Regions from separate parts of the Aliamphritea spongicola genome, predicted to be linked through region 1. Evidence: predicted binding sites of a transcription regulator. Region 1 holds the regulator's gene; each other region holds the start of a gene.
What was found. Region 1 encodes FNR, which switches genes on or off when oxygen is low (the NO sensors DNR and NnrR bind a similar motif). Its sites were predicted from a motif close to TTGATNTANATCAA; they were not measured.
Positions count from the first base shown of each region.

Region 2: JYB63_RS07660 (plastocyanin/azurin family copper-binding protein) is a predicted target of FNR. The motif match lies at 1,252-1,265, and genes of this name have one in related genera.
Region 3: JYB63_RS14550 (DUF4856 domain-containing protein) is a predicted target of FNR. The motif match lies at 1,642-1,655, and genes of this name have one in related genera.
Region 4: ubiT (ubiquinone anaerobic biosynthesis accessory factor UbiT) is a predicted target of FNR. The motif match lies at 1,279-1,292, and genes of this name have one in related genera.

Region 1 is NZ_JAFIDL010000011.1:38,384-41,592, forward strand. It holds gene JYB63_RS21695 (thioredoxin family protein) at 1-213, opposite strand, end outside; gene JYB63_RS21700 (adenine phosphoribosyltransferase) at 492-1,034, opposite strand; gene fnr (fumarate/nitrate reduction transcriptional regulator Fnr) at 1,103-1,882, opposite strand; gene hemN (oxygen-independent coproporphyrinogen III oxidase) at 2,080-3,209, opposite strand, start outside.
Region 2 is NZ_JAFIDL010000002.1:230,687-233,895, forward strand. It holds gene JYB63_RS07655 (ABCB family ABC transporter ATP-binding protein/permease) at 1-583, opposite strand, end outside; gene JYB63_RS07660 (plastocyanin/azurin family copper-binding protein) at 693-1,184, opposite strand; gene gcvA (transcriptional regulator GcvA) at 1,359-2,273, opposite strand; gene JYB63_RS23630 (DUF2986 domain-containing protein) at 2,649-2,837, opposite strand; gene JYB63_RS07675 (DUF501 domain-containing protein) at 2,847-3,209, opposite strand, start outside.
Region 3 is NZ_JAFIDL010000004.1:236,438-239,646, reverse strand. It holds gene JYB63_RS14550 (DUF4856 domain-containing protein) at 77-1,495, opposite strand; gene JYB63_RS14545 (16S rRNA (uracil(1498)-N(3))-methyltransferase) at 1,717-2,430, opposite strand; gene JYB63_RS14540 (MATE family efflux transporter) at 2,616-3,209, shown strand, end outside.
Region 4 is NZ_JAFIDL010000001.1:268,466-271,674, reverse strand. It holds gene JYB63_RS01330 (MBL fold metallo-hydrolase) at 1-586, shown strand, start outside; gene ubiT (ubiquinone anaerobic biosynthesis accessory factor UbiT) at 702-1,229, opposite strand; gene ubiU (ubiquinone anaerobic biosynthesis protein UbiU) at 1,413-2,408, shown strand; gene JYB63_RS01315 (U32 family peptidase) at 2,420-3,209, shown strand, end outside.

The DNA of each region.
Region 1 (3,209 bases):
GCTGACCAGAATGAGTGCGAAGCGGTCACCGGCGATCTGCGCATCCTGCTGCAGGTTAAGAAGTTCCGGCAGTGCATTTTCGGCTGTTGCTGTTGCTTCAGTGGACTGGCCGATTGGAGACAGGGCCAGTTTCTGGGCAGGCTGTGCCCAGCTAAGAAGGCTGATCATGGTGCCCGTCAACAGGGTAATAAGGGGTAGCAGTCTCAGTTTCATTTTTATTATTAACTCAAGGCTGTTTTGTCCATGCAGTGGTCTCTCGCATGGCGGATTCAGGTGCAGGCTGACAGTAAATTTTTGTGTTTTGTACCGTCAATGCACCAACGACGTTGACCGATTGTAAGCGATTTTTAAGACAGTTTGCTACGTTTCTGAGCAGAATGGTGAGAGTAACGGTTTTTGGGCGGTTAAGTTGTTGTTTTATCGGTGGGCATTTTTTAGGGGAGAAACAAAACAGCCCTGTAAAAACAGGGCTGTTGATTAAAGCAGAGTGCTCAGAGGCCTTCGTAAGACATCAGGCTGTAAACAGGGATGCCTGCTTCCTGAATCTTGCGGGAGCCCTGCAGGTCCGGCAGGTTAATCAGCGTGGCTACTTCAGCAACGCTGGCGCCGAGTTCTTTAACGATAGTGCTGGCGGCCAGCACGGTACCACCGGTGGCAATAAGGTCATCAAAGATCAGTACTTTGTCGCCTTCTGCTACTGCATCGGACTGCATTTCAACAGTGGCACTGCCATATTCCAGTTTGTATTCCTGTGACACGGTTTCCCCAGGCAGCTTGCCTTTTTTACGTACCAGTACCAGTGGGATGTTCAACTGGTAAGCCATGATGGAGCCGATCAGGAAGCCGCGGGCATCGATGCTGGCAATGTGCGTGATGTCTGAATCAATATAACGCTGAATGAAGGCGTCGCTGATCATACGCAGGGCTTTGGGATCTTTGAACAGCGGAGTGATGTCGCGGAACATAATACCCGGTTCCGGCCAGTCCGGAATCGTGCGCATAACTGATTTTATATAACATTCATCAAAAGACATGAAGAGTCCTTACAACGGGGTAATTCTAAAAAAGTGTACAGATACATATTGATTTCCCGACGGGGAAATTAGTCCATCTGGCTGGTGCTGATGCGATCGTCGTCTTCACCAACACAGTCACCGGACAGACGCTGAATTTCTTCCAGCTGAACCAGTTCTATTTCTTTGCCTTCAACTGTAATCAGACCGTTTTTCTGGAAACGGGTAAAGATACGGCTGACGGTTTCAACAGCCAGACCCAGGAAGTTACCGATCTCGTTACGGGACATAGATAAACGGAATTGGGTAGCGGAGTAACCACGTGCTTTATAACGGGAAGACAGCTTGAACAGGAAGGTCGCAATACGCTGCTCGGCATTTTTCTTGCTGAGTAACAGCATCATTTGCTGATCTTCACGTACTTCTTTACTCAGGGTACGCAGTACCTGCCGGCGCAGTTCCGGTAACTGCCCGGAAAGTTCGTCCAGTCGTGGAAACGGAATTTCACAAACAGTGGTTGTTTCCAGTACTTTGGCAGAAATCGGGTATTCATTGCCATCAAAGCCGCTGAAGCCGACCAGCTCGCCCGGGAAATAAAACCCGGTAATCTGTTCTTCGCCTTCGTTTGTCAGGCTGTAGCTCTTAATGCTGCCGGCACGGATTGCATAAATTGATGAAAACGAATCGCCCTGATGGAACAGGTGTTCACCTTTTTTCAGAGGACGGCTTTTCTCAATAATATTATCGAGACGATCCATCTCTGTCAGATTCAGTGATACCGGAAGGCACAGTGAACTCAGGCTACAGGTGCTGCAATGTACCTGAGATATACTGTGTACTTTGCGGTCGGTTGCCTTTGTGTCACTCATTATCAAGTCCTGTGATTAGTTCATATATCGGTGTAGATATTCGATTATGAAGTAATTTTAGTACGGGTTGAAGCAATTTAGACCGCAACACGTTACTTTTGTCGCACAAAGCCGCAAAAAGTAACTGTTTTGTTAAGTCTGTTGCTCGCTGCTGCTGTCCTGAGCGGTGATTTGCTCAGGACTTACAGTGTTACCGGTCAGATAATTCGGGAGAATCCCTGAGTGGCCGTTCGCTTTGGAATGTAGGCATCAAATGTCATGCAGATCCGGCGAATAAGCAGCCGGCCAGTGCCGGTTACCAGAAGCTCCCGCCCCTGTTTTTCGACGCTGACGAGACCGTCCTGAGCAAACTGACCAATTTCTTCGAGTTCATCGGCAAAGTAATCGTCAAAGACGATATCAAAGTCTGCTTCAATGCGGTCTTTGTCCAGTTCAAAGTGACAAATCAGCTGAGTGATAACTGCCCGGCGGATACGGTCATCACGGCTCAGGGTGACGCCCCGGTTAATCGCATGAACATCGCTTTCGACTGCATCTGTATAGAGACGCATGTCGTGCTGGTTCTGATAATAAACATCACCGATCTGGCTGATTGAGGAAACGCCCATTGCAACCAGGTCACATTCTTTATGAGTGGTATAGCCCTGGAAGTTACGGTGCAGCTGGTTATTGCGCTGGGCGATGGCGAGTTCGTCATCGGGCTTGGCAAAATGATCCATACCTATATACACGTAGCCTGCGTCGGTCAGTATGGCGATGGTCGTTTCAAGAATAGCCAGTTTGGTTTCCGGGCTTGGCAGGTCTTCAGCATGAATGTGTTTCTGGGAACGGAAACGGTCAGGCATATGCGCATAGTTAAATACGCTCAGGCGATCCGGACTCAGTTCAATGATTGTTGAGAGGGTTTTCTTGAAGCTCTCAAGTGTCTGATGAGGCAGCCCGTAGATCAGGTCCATATTGATGGAACGGAAACCAAGACGGCGTGCTTCGGTCAGAACTGCTGCCACTTCTTCAACCGGTTGTACCCGGTTAACGGCTTCCTGAACTTTCAGTTCAACGTCCTGCACACCCAGGCTTATACGGTTAAAACCGATGTTACGTAGTACCTGAAGGGTTTCGTTATCCACTTCGCGGGGGTCAATTTCAATCGAGTAATCGCCGCTGTCATCATCCAGCAGATTAAAGTTGTCACGCAGTGCCTGCATCAGCTCGGTCATTTGTTCATTGCTGATGAAGGTCGGGGTACCGCCGCCCCAGTGCAGTTGCTCAACGACCCGGTCTTTGGAATACCATTTAGAAAGCTGTGCCATTTCCTGATACAGGGTGT
Region 2 (3,209 bases), on a different contig from region 1:
CATCAAATACAAATATCAGAATCAGGGATATCAGCAGCAGTTCCAGCACCAGCGGACCGATGTTGAACAGAATAAACCGCAGCAGGAAGTCGACCCCTTTAACCCCCCGTTCGATGATCCGGTTAAGGCTGCCGGTTTTACGGCTGATGTGATAGCGCAGCGATAGCCGGTGCACATGGCTGATGGTTTCACGGGCCAGCACCCGTAACGCCCGCTGGCCGACCCGGGCGAAAACAACGTTCCGTAACTCCTCGAACAGTACGCTCATCAGGCGGGCCATACCGAAGGCAATGACCAGTCCGGTGGTGCCCACAGCCAGCAACCAGCCGGGATCACTGGTTTCTCCTGCCATGGCATCCACAGCGTTTTTGTACAGGAACGGGGTGCCGACAATGATCAGCTTAGCGGTCAGCAGCAGGAGCAGTGACAGCACAACCCGGCGTTTTACCCAGGGCTGGTCGTCCGGCCAGAGGAAGGGAGATACCCGGCGCAGGGTCCGCCAGCCGCGCTGACGTTCTGCGTGGATTTCTGCCTTGCCGGGTTTGTCTGAAAAAGTTTTGTCAGTGGCGCTGGTGTTGGCCATTAAGCCGTTCTCCCGAACTTCAGAGCGATATACTGATCTTGGCTTGCGGATCAGTAAATTGAAAGTCGCGGGAGGATAAAACCTCAACCACAGTTGAGGTCAAGCGGTTTTACTGCGGCAGTGAAAATTCTTCTGCTGCACGGTCCAGTAGTTCGGTCATGCGTTTTTTGCCGAAACGTTTCAGGCGGAATGTACGGGCTTCTTCAAGGTTACTTTCCGGGCTGCCAACCACCAGTAACGCCACCATTCCGTAGCGGTTATGGACCCGGCACTTGAGGCCGTAAACGCCGGGAATGTCGAAGCGCATTTCTTTGCTGGGCGTAGAGTTTATTTCGATTGCTTCCGCCCCTTCCGGCAACATCCGGGAGACCGATGTAATGGTGTGTTCCCCGACGGTACCGCTGAATCGGACCGTGTCTCCGGGCTGAATCACCAGATAATCCGGCTCAAAGCGAAACATCTTGGTGATGTCTTCCACTTCCACGTGGGACGTCTGGTGCATCATATGAATCTGGTGGGCCTGCTGTTCTGCCATCGCAAAACCGGCGGACAACATTACAGATACTGCCAGACAGGAACGGAGCAGAGTACGGCGTAACATGGCGTTACCTCGGGAAAGTTAGAGAAGTGACAGGTGGCAGTATAAAAGAGCAATGGTTCTCATTACGCTGCGGTGGATCAAGGTTTTGGCGGGTCAGTATCCGGCCGGAATCTGTACCCGGCCGGTTAACAGTGCGGAAAGCTATGATTGTTCGTGGAGGGAAAGGAGCTGAGGCTATTCACCGGTAGGATTGGCCAGCCCCATGACTTCCAGCAGCCAGTCACGGAAGACCCGCATGCCATAGGTGAGTTGCAGATCATCCGGGTAAATCAGGTAGAAGGCTTTACCGGTAATCAGTTCCAGGTCCACCGGAATGATCAGCTGATCATACTGTAATTCCCGGGCAACCAGGCCACGGTCAGACAGGGCAACCCCCAGACCTTCCAGCGCTGCACCCAGGGCCAGCTGTGTGCTGGAAAATGACAGGCCTTTTTCCAGCCCGGTCATGCTGACGCCGGCCTGCTGCATCATTTTGGGCCATTCGTCTTTACGGCTGCTGACGTGGATCAGGGGCCAGTTGATCAGATCGTGCATGCTGCTGATGGCTTCGTGGTCATCCAGCATGCGCGGGCTGCACACGGGCACGATATGGGAGCGGTGCACCAGATAGGAGGTTACGCCGTCCGGGGCTTTTTCACCGAAGTATACCGCCATATCCAGATCATTATGATCGAAGTCGATCCGGGAGGTGCCGATAGCGGCACTCAGGCGCAGTTCCACTTCCGGGTGACGGGTCTGGAAGTCTTTGATTTTTGGCATCAGCCAGCGGTTCAGGAAGGCCGGTGGCGCTTCAAAGGTAACCGAGCTGGTGTTCGGGGCAGACATCAGCCGGCGGGTGGCGCTGTCCAGTTCATCGAGGGCGTGCTGTACGGCAACCAGATATTTTTCGCCGGCAATGGTGATATGTACCTGACGCTTTTCCCGGTGGAACAGTTTTAAACCGAGGAAGTCTTCCAGCGACTTAACCTGGTGGCTGACCGCTGAGGGGGTCACAAACAACTCTTCGGCGGCTTTGATAAAACTCCCCAGACGGGCGGCCGCTTCAAAACTGCGCAGGGCATTGAGTGGGGGTAAGCGTCTGATAAGCACCTCAATTGGTGAGTTTATTTCACCATTTAGCTGAAAAACTGTCGTTTGTTATTAACCTGAAGAGACTTTAGTATAAGCATCACGTTGAAGATGATCCACATCCTAATGCGCGGAATTGCTAATGGTTTAGTAGTAAACGCCGGGAATTGTCGTAAACAGATAAGGATCTTACGTTGCTGAGCAAGCCGTATTCAACACACAGATTTCAGTGTTTTATTGTTTGGAATTGATGAGCTTAAATGCACTAAACAGTAAAGCCGGCTTGAGAAAAGCCACACCGTTTATAGCACTCGTTTAAATTTTTCGGGACCGTGATTGGTCGTAACGAGACTCCTTTAGGGCTGCCACTGGCAGCCCTTTTTTTTTGCCTGAAATTTATGAAGCTTCTATGTGTTCAGGCTGGATGTCTGCCGGAGTATCTGTTTGGCTATCCGGCTGATTTTCAGCCAGTTTTGCCCGCTCAGCCTTGGAAATGTAACGGGGCTTGTTAGACACCTTCAGGTGCGCTTTGGCCTTTTTAGCTTTTTTCTTCAGCGTATCGTTGATTTTTTTGCGGCGGTTCATAGGAAGGGCCTACAGGCTGATGGTCATTTCATTAAGGGCGAATTCCGCATCCAGGCGGCGGCCGATCGTGGTGCCTCCTTCTGCACTCATCGCCAGGTGGTAGGCATACTGCATGTGCAGGCAGCGGACTTTATCCCAGTGGCGGATGCCGCCAATGCCGTAACTGTGGAACAGGTCGGTAAAGCCCAGCGCTTCAATGCGCTGTTTGTCTTCGTCACGCATCAGTGCCCAGCGACGGGCAACATAGCGTTCCTGATCCTGCCAGTGAGCCTGTTTCAGCGCTTCGTCAGTGCTGATTTCCTGTTCGATCATTTTTACCCAGCCGGCGGTTTCGATTTCGGCAATCGCCTGATAAATATCCCGGGATGACAG
Region 3 (3,209 bases), on a different contig from region 1:
CTGTGACGAATAACCGCTGAAAAAAAACCGCAGAGAATATCTGCGGTTTTTTTCAGTTTCAGAGAAAACGACTAAATCAGTCGTTTTCGGCGCTGTCAGCAGAACCCAGCTTATCAGCCAGATCAGACAGGTTAGCCAACTGATCATTGTTGTTGGCTACCAGGCTGAACTTATCTTTCAGCAGTTGCTGTACTTTCAGCATGTTCAGGGCGTACTCGTTCAGGGATACGGAGTTAGACTGCTGATAGTTACCTTCAGCGTCGATACCTGTAATCTGAGTGTTACCCAGCAGGACAGGACTGAAGCCGATCAGACGGTTCAGCTGTACAGCTGTTTCGCCCAGATCTTTACCGCCAGTTTGCAGTGACATAGCGAAGCCTTTCAGCTCACCCCAGTGCTTGGCGTACTTGCGGTACAGTTTTTCGATATCCGCATTGCTTTCAACAGCTGCCTGCAGGGCGATAGCGTCTTTGTAAACAGAACCAGCATATTTAAACGCTGCTTCAGCGATGACTTTTTCCCAGTTAGTCTTGATAACGGTAGCGTAACCCATAAGAGCTTCACGCTGTTCTGCAGTCAGGTCTTCGCCGTTTGCAGACGTGATCAGTTCACGGCCATCAATGAATGCTTTGGTGATGGTATGCATGTAGTCAGACTTGCCGCCTTTATCTGCATTAGCTGCATAGTAACCGTGCGCAAAAGTCATTTCTGTTTTCAGGTCGATCATGCCGTCGTTGTTGGCATCAGCGGCTTTGAATGCGTCTTTCTTACCTTTAGCAATGGCGTAAGCGGTTTTAGCGTCCATCGTCAGGGCATGTGCCGGTACACCGAAGTAGCCAAAAGCTTCATCCCAAACGTGTTCTTTACCGGTGTAAGCGGTGCCTTCTTTGTAGGCTTTACCGTTAGGTTTGTTACCTGCTTCCAGCTTCTCATCCAGATAGTTATCAACTGCCTGGTTATAGAAAACTGCACCCATGGCAAATTTAGAAATCAGCTGGGTGTAATCCAGACCGGTTAGCGGATCAAAGCCTTTATTGGTCGCTGCAGCTTTCTTGATCATGAACTCAATAACTTCAGGACCAGTCATGTTGCCAGGCCAGCCGTTTACAGCGCCCTTGTAGGTTTTACCCGCCAGGTTTTTCTTTTTAGAAAGCTCATCGATCTGAGACTGCTTAACTTTAAAGCCTTCTTTTGAAGCTGGATCAATGATGGCACGGCCAGCATCTTTACCTGCAAAGTAAGCCAGCATCTGAGCTTCCAGCTCAGGGTTGGCAGAACCGTTACCTTTACCTGTCAGTTTTTTCAGAGAGTTATGCAGTGCGTGACGTGCAATCTGACCGCCGTAGGAAACAGAGCTTTTTTTGTCGCCGTTATAATCTTTAACGGTTACAGGGAAGTCCGCATAAACTTTGTGGCTGTCAGCCAGAGTTGCCTGGGAGGCAAGCATGCCAGAGGTAGCGAAAGTAACTGCTAATGCGAGAGATTTAAGTTTCACGGTAATAAGACCTTTTAACTGAACAGGTGCGAGTATCCAGTGCATGAGGTCCGTGTCAGACTTCAGGCACGCCTATTTGAGATGGCAGGAAGTTAGCATAATAGTATTCATGGGGCAATTAATAGTTATTATCATTTAGATTGTGTTTGATGAGGGTCATGCATATTAGGAATAAGCAGCTTATCCTGAAAGAGAGCTGGCGGGGTTGACGAATGTCATGTTCAGATGGGAAACAGTCGGGCGAGCAATACAGGAACGGCGTTTTCAACCCGCAGTATTCTGGGGCCGATGTGCATAGCCTGCAGCCCAGCTTCACACAACTTTTCAACCTCATACTTAATGAATCCACCTTCAGGACCAACCGCAAGAGTCGTTGGCGTTTCATCAGCCGTCGGGCAAGGGGCTGCATCATAAGGATGAGCAACCAGAGCGCGGGTGTTGGCAGCGATGGCCGGAAGTTCATCTTCGACAAAAGGCTTGAAGCGCTTACGCAGGTGAATTTCCGGAAGTTGTGTATCAACGCACTGTTCAAGTCCGAGTAACAGTTGTTCGTTAAGGCTGTCTGCTTCAAGCACCGGAGATGACCAGTAACTCTTGTCCACCCTGTATGCGTTTATCAGATAGATCTGCTTAACCCCCATGCTGGTAACGCTTTGTAATGTGCGTTTGAGCATTTTCGGCCGTGGTAACGCCATGATGAGGGTCAGGGGCAGTGCCGGTGGTGGAGGTTGAGTGCAGCTGACTTCCAGTGTGACTGAGTTTTCTGTCAGTGCTGTTACAACTGCAGTCCCCAGATCACCGTTTAGTTTACCCACCTTAAGTGTGTCGCCTTCCTGAGCCTGGTGCACACTGAGGATGTGCTGAAAGCGCCGGTCTGTAAGAACGACGGTGTTTTCTGTTTTGAAGTCTGTGGAGGTTAACAGTATCAGGTTCATGGTGCAGGGGTCTGTGTGATGAGATTTGTCAGGCGGCGCAGAGTATGCGGCAAAGCTACGCATTTGTGTAGTGTACTTGCGGTAAATCAGTATCACCGCAGCTGTATCAATAAATCACAGAGAAAAGCCACATATCATCGGTGGATTCTGTAGAATAGCGAAAATTTTCTTGTTAAGGCCATTTTGTGCGCGCGAATCTTTTGACAGGCAATATTACCGGCACACTGGTCAGAATGACTGTTCCAATGGTGTTCGGCATTGTCAGCCTGATGCTGTTCAATCTGGTAGACAGTTATTTTGTCAGTCAGTTAGGTACCGGTCAGCTTGCTGCGCTTGGTTTTACGTTTCCTGTTTCTTTTGCCGTTATCAGTTTGTCCATCGGGCTGAGTGTTGGTACCTCAGCAACACTTGGTAAGCTGATTGGTGCCGGTGAACATCAGCAGGCCAAGCAGTTAACGACGGACAATCTGTTACTGACAACCCTCTTAATGGTGCTGGTCAGCAGCATTGTTACTCAGTTTATTGAGCCTCTTTTTCGTCTGTTAGGGGCCGATTCTTCGCTGTTACCCTTCATTGATGCTTATATGTCGGTGTGGTTCATCGGTGCAGTTTTCTACGTCATCATCATGGTGTCTAACAGCTCTTTGCGAGCCTACGGTGATACCACTACGCCGGGCGTTATTATGGCGTTCTCGGCCATTCTGAACGGTTTACTTGATCCGTTATTTATCTTTGGCTGGGGGCCGGTGCCTGCTTATGGTATTGAGGGAGCAGCCATT
Region 4 (3,209 bases), on a different contig from region 1:
TACCGAAGTATTCCAAGACGCAACGATCTATGCCCATCAGGCGACCCGCCCGGTATTCAGAATTGATACAACAGGCCAGGCACCGGCCAGCGTCGATCAGTACGTGCAGGACAACACCACCTTAAAGATAGGTAAAACTCAAGTAGACCTGTTGCACTACGGGGCTGCGGATGGCGTTGGCATGCTGGCACTGCACCTGCCTGCAGAGAAAGTTGTTTTTACGGCTGACCTGTACGAAACCAACCAGTTAACCGACCAGCGCTGGTTAGCAGACTCAAACTATCTGGGCAGCCGTAAACTGCTGAATGCCCTTACTGAGTTCAAGCCTGAATATGCCATCACCACCCATTCGGCAGAACTGGACCCGGAGCAGCTGCAACTGGCAGCCGATTTTTATAACGACCTGTATGCGGCGGTCGAACCGGCACTGAGCAAGGCAATGGCGGAAGGCTACCCGGCAGTTATAGCGCTGATGTCTACTTTGCCGGAACAGGTAAAACTGGATAAGTACAAAGACTTCAAAAACTACGACCACCTGCCGGCTCATGTGGAACGGATGATTTTCTCAATCTTCCACGGTGGTTAAACGGTAAAAAGTTTAACCACGGACGATTTATCAGCTGACGGTGATAAAGCAACCGTTACACAGGTATCAGCAAATGCCTGTGTAACGGCTCCGGAATTTGAATAATAACCGCAGACTAAGCCTGCGGACTGATTTGCCCGGCCGCAAAGTTCACCATCCGGCTAACAGGCCCCGGCAGACAATCCAGATCAGCGCTGTCGATAATGTTCTTAATTTCCAGCCCCAGTTCCGTATCCCCTTCTATAATCAGCCGGCGCTGAAAGAACAGACTGTCCGGATCTTCATAACGGGCAGCAATCAGTAACAGATCTTCACTGCTGGCCCGGAACGTCACCTTTGCCACCGTGCTTTCACGCAGGGCATCCGCCACCACTAAACGACCATCACGATAGGTAATCAACCAGCTCAGTCCCAGATCGGTAATATCAATGCGCAGCCACTGATCCGTCAGGCACTCAAAATCACCGTCCTCCAGTGCTTCGGCAAATAACCGTTCCAGCGTGGCCTGCAGGCCGGTTTTAATGACGGCAAACGGAACGACTTTTAAAGCCGGTTTAAAATGCCCGGGGCGCAGCCATGACACAGGGTTAGGCAAGCCGGCACCGGCCGCAGACAGATGCTGTTGCAGGGTTAGAAGCATCATCAATCCTCTGGCAAAAAAATCCATTATACCCACTGCTCTGCAAGCACACTTGATATGCATCAACCGGCTTTTGCCCCCTCACGGGTATCCGTAACTTGTCATTTATCAAGGAGTAACCGCCAAACCCTGCTTAAGATGTGCCCCCGTTCCCCCACTTACTCATTCTCTGACTCAGGTAACAGCATGGAATTACTTTGTCCTGCGGGTAACCTGCCCGCACTGAAGTCCGCCATCGATAATGGCGCTGATGCGGTTTATATCGGCCTGAAAGATGACACCAACGCCCGTCATTTCGCCGGTTTAAACTTTAACGACAAGAAACTGATAAAAGCCTCTGACTACGTCCACCAGCACGGTAAAAAACTCCACGTCGCAATCAATACCTTTGCCCAGCCAAACAGTTGGTCACGCTGGCAGCATGCGGTGGATCAGGCCGTGGATATCGGCTGCGATGCGCTGATCATTTCTGACATCGGCGTGCTGGAGTACGCCGCTAATACCTATCCGCATGTTGAGCGCCATTTATCCGTACAGGCCTCATGCACCAATCTGGAAGCCATCAACTATTACCATAACAACTTTGCCGTCGACCGCGTCGTCCTGCCCCGGGTATTGTCGATTCAGCAGGTTATGCAACTGGCTAAAAACAGCCCGGTGGCGCTGGAAGTCTTTGCCTTTGGCAGCCTGTGTATCATGGCCGAAGGCCGCTGTTATCTTTCTTCTTATATGACCGGTGAATCCCCAAATACCGCCGGTGCCTGCTCCCCGGCAAAATATGTCCGCTGGCAGGAAACGGATCAGGGCACCGAAGCCCGCCTTAACGAAGTACTGATTGATGTGTACGCCCCGGACGAATCCGCCGGATACCCCACCCTGTGTAAAGGCCGCTTTGAAGTAGAAGGCAACACCTACCATGCACTGGAAGAACCCACCAGCCTGAACACACTGGAATTACTGCCAAAACTGGCGGCCGCCGGCATCGTGTCATTCAAGATTGAAGGCCGTCAGCGCAGCCCCGCCTACGTGGAGCAGATCACCCGCACCTGGCGTCAGGCCATCGACAGTTATCAGCAAAACCCTGACAACTTCAGCGTCACCGAACAGTGGCATAAAACCCTGGCAAACCTGTCTGAAGGCAGCCAGACCACCCTGGGCGCATACCACCGCAGCTGGCAATAGGAGAGAATTTTATGCAGTTTTCATTAGGCCCGGTGCTGTTCTTCTGGACCAAAGACGATATCCGCCACTTCTATGAACAGGCAGTCAGCAGCAGCGCCGACATCATTTATCTGGGTGAAACCGTCTGTTCAAAACGCCGGGAATTAAAGGCCGACGACTGGATTAACCTCGCACGGGAAGTCAGCGAATGTGGCAAAAAAGTGGTGCTCTCAACCATGGCTTTACTGGAATCCCCCACCGAACTGAACACCCTGCGAAAGCTGGTAGACAATCATGACATTATGATCGAAGCCAATGACCTGTCTGCCGTTGAACTGGCCAGGCAGAAGAAGCTGCCCTTTGTGGTGGGCCCGGCCATCAACTGTTACAACCTGGCCACCCTGAAGGTACTGCTAAATCAGGGCATGCGCCGCTGGGTAATGCCGGTGGAATTATCCGGTGACTGGCTTGGCCGGCTGTTACAGGAAGCGAAGGAAGCCGGCATCCGTGATCAGTTCGAAACAGAGGTTTTCAGCTATGGCCACATGCCGCTGGCCTATTCAGCCCGCTGCTTCACTGCCCGGGCGGAAAACCGGCCCAAGGATGACTGCCGTTACTGCTGCATCAACCACCCTAACGGGTTAATGATGAAATCAAGAGAAGCGGAAAAAGTCTTCCGTCTGAACGGTATCCAGACCATGTCCGGTTACTGCTATAACCTGATCAATGAAGTGGGCGCTATGGAAAAGCTCGGGGTTGATGTCATGCGGCTCAGCCCGGAATCCACAGACACACTGCAACAGCTGGAAGCCTTCCGCGAAC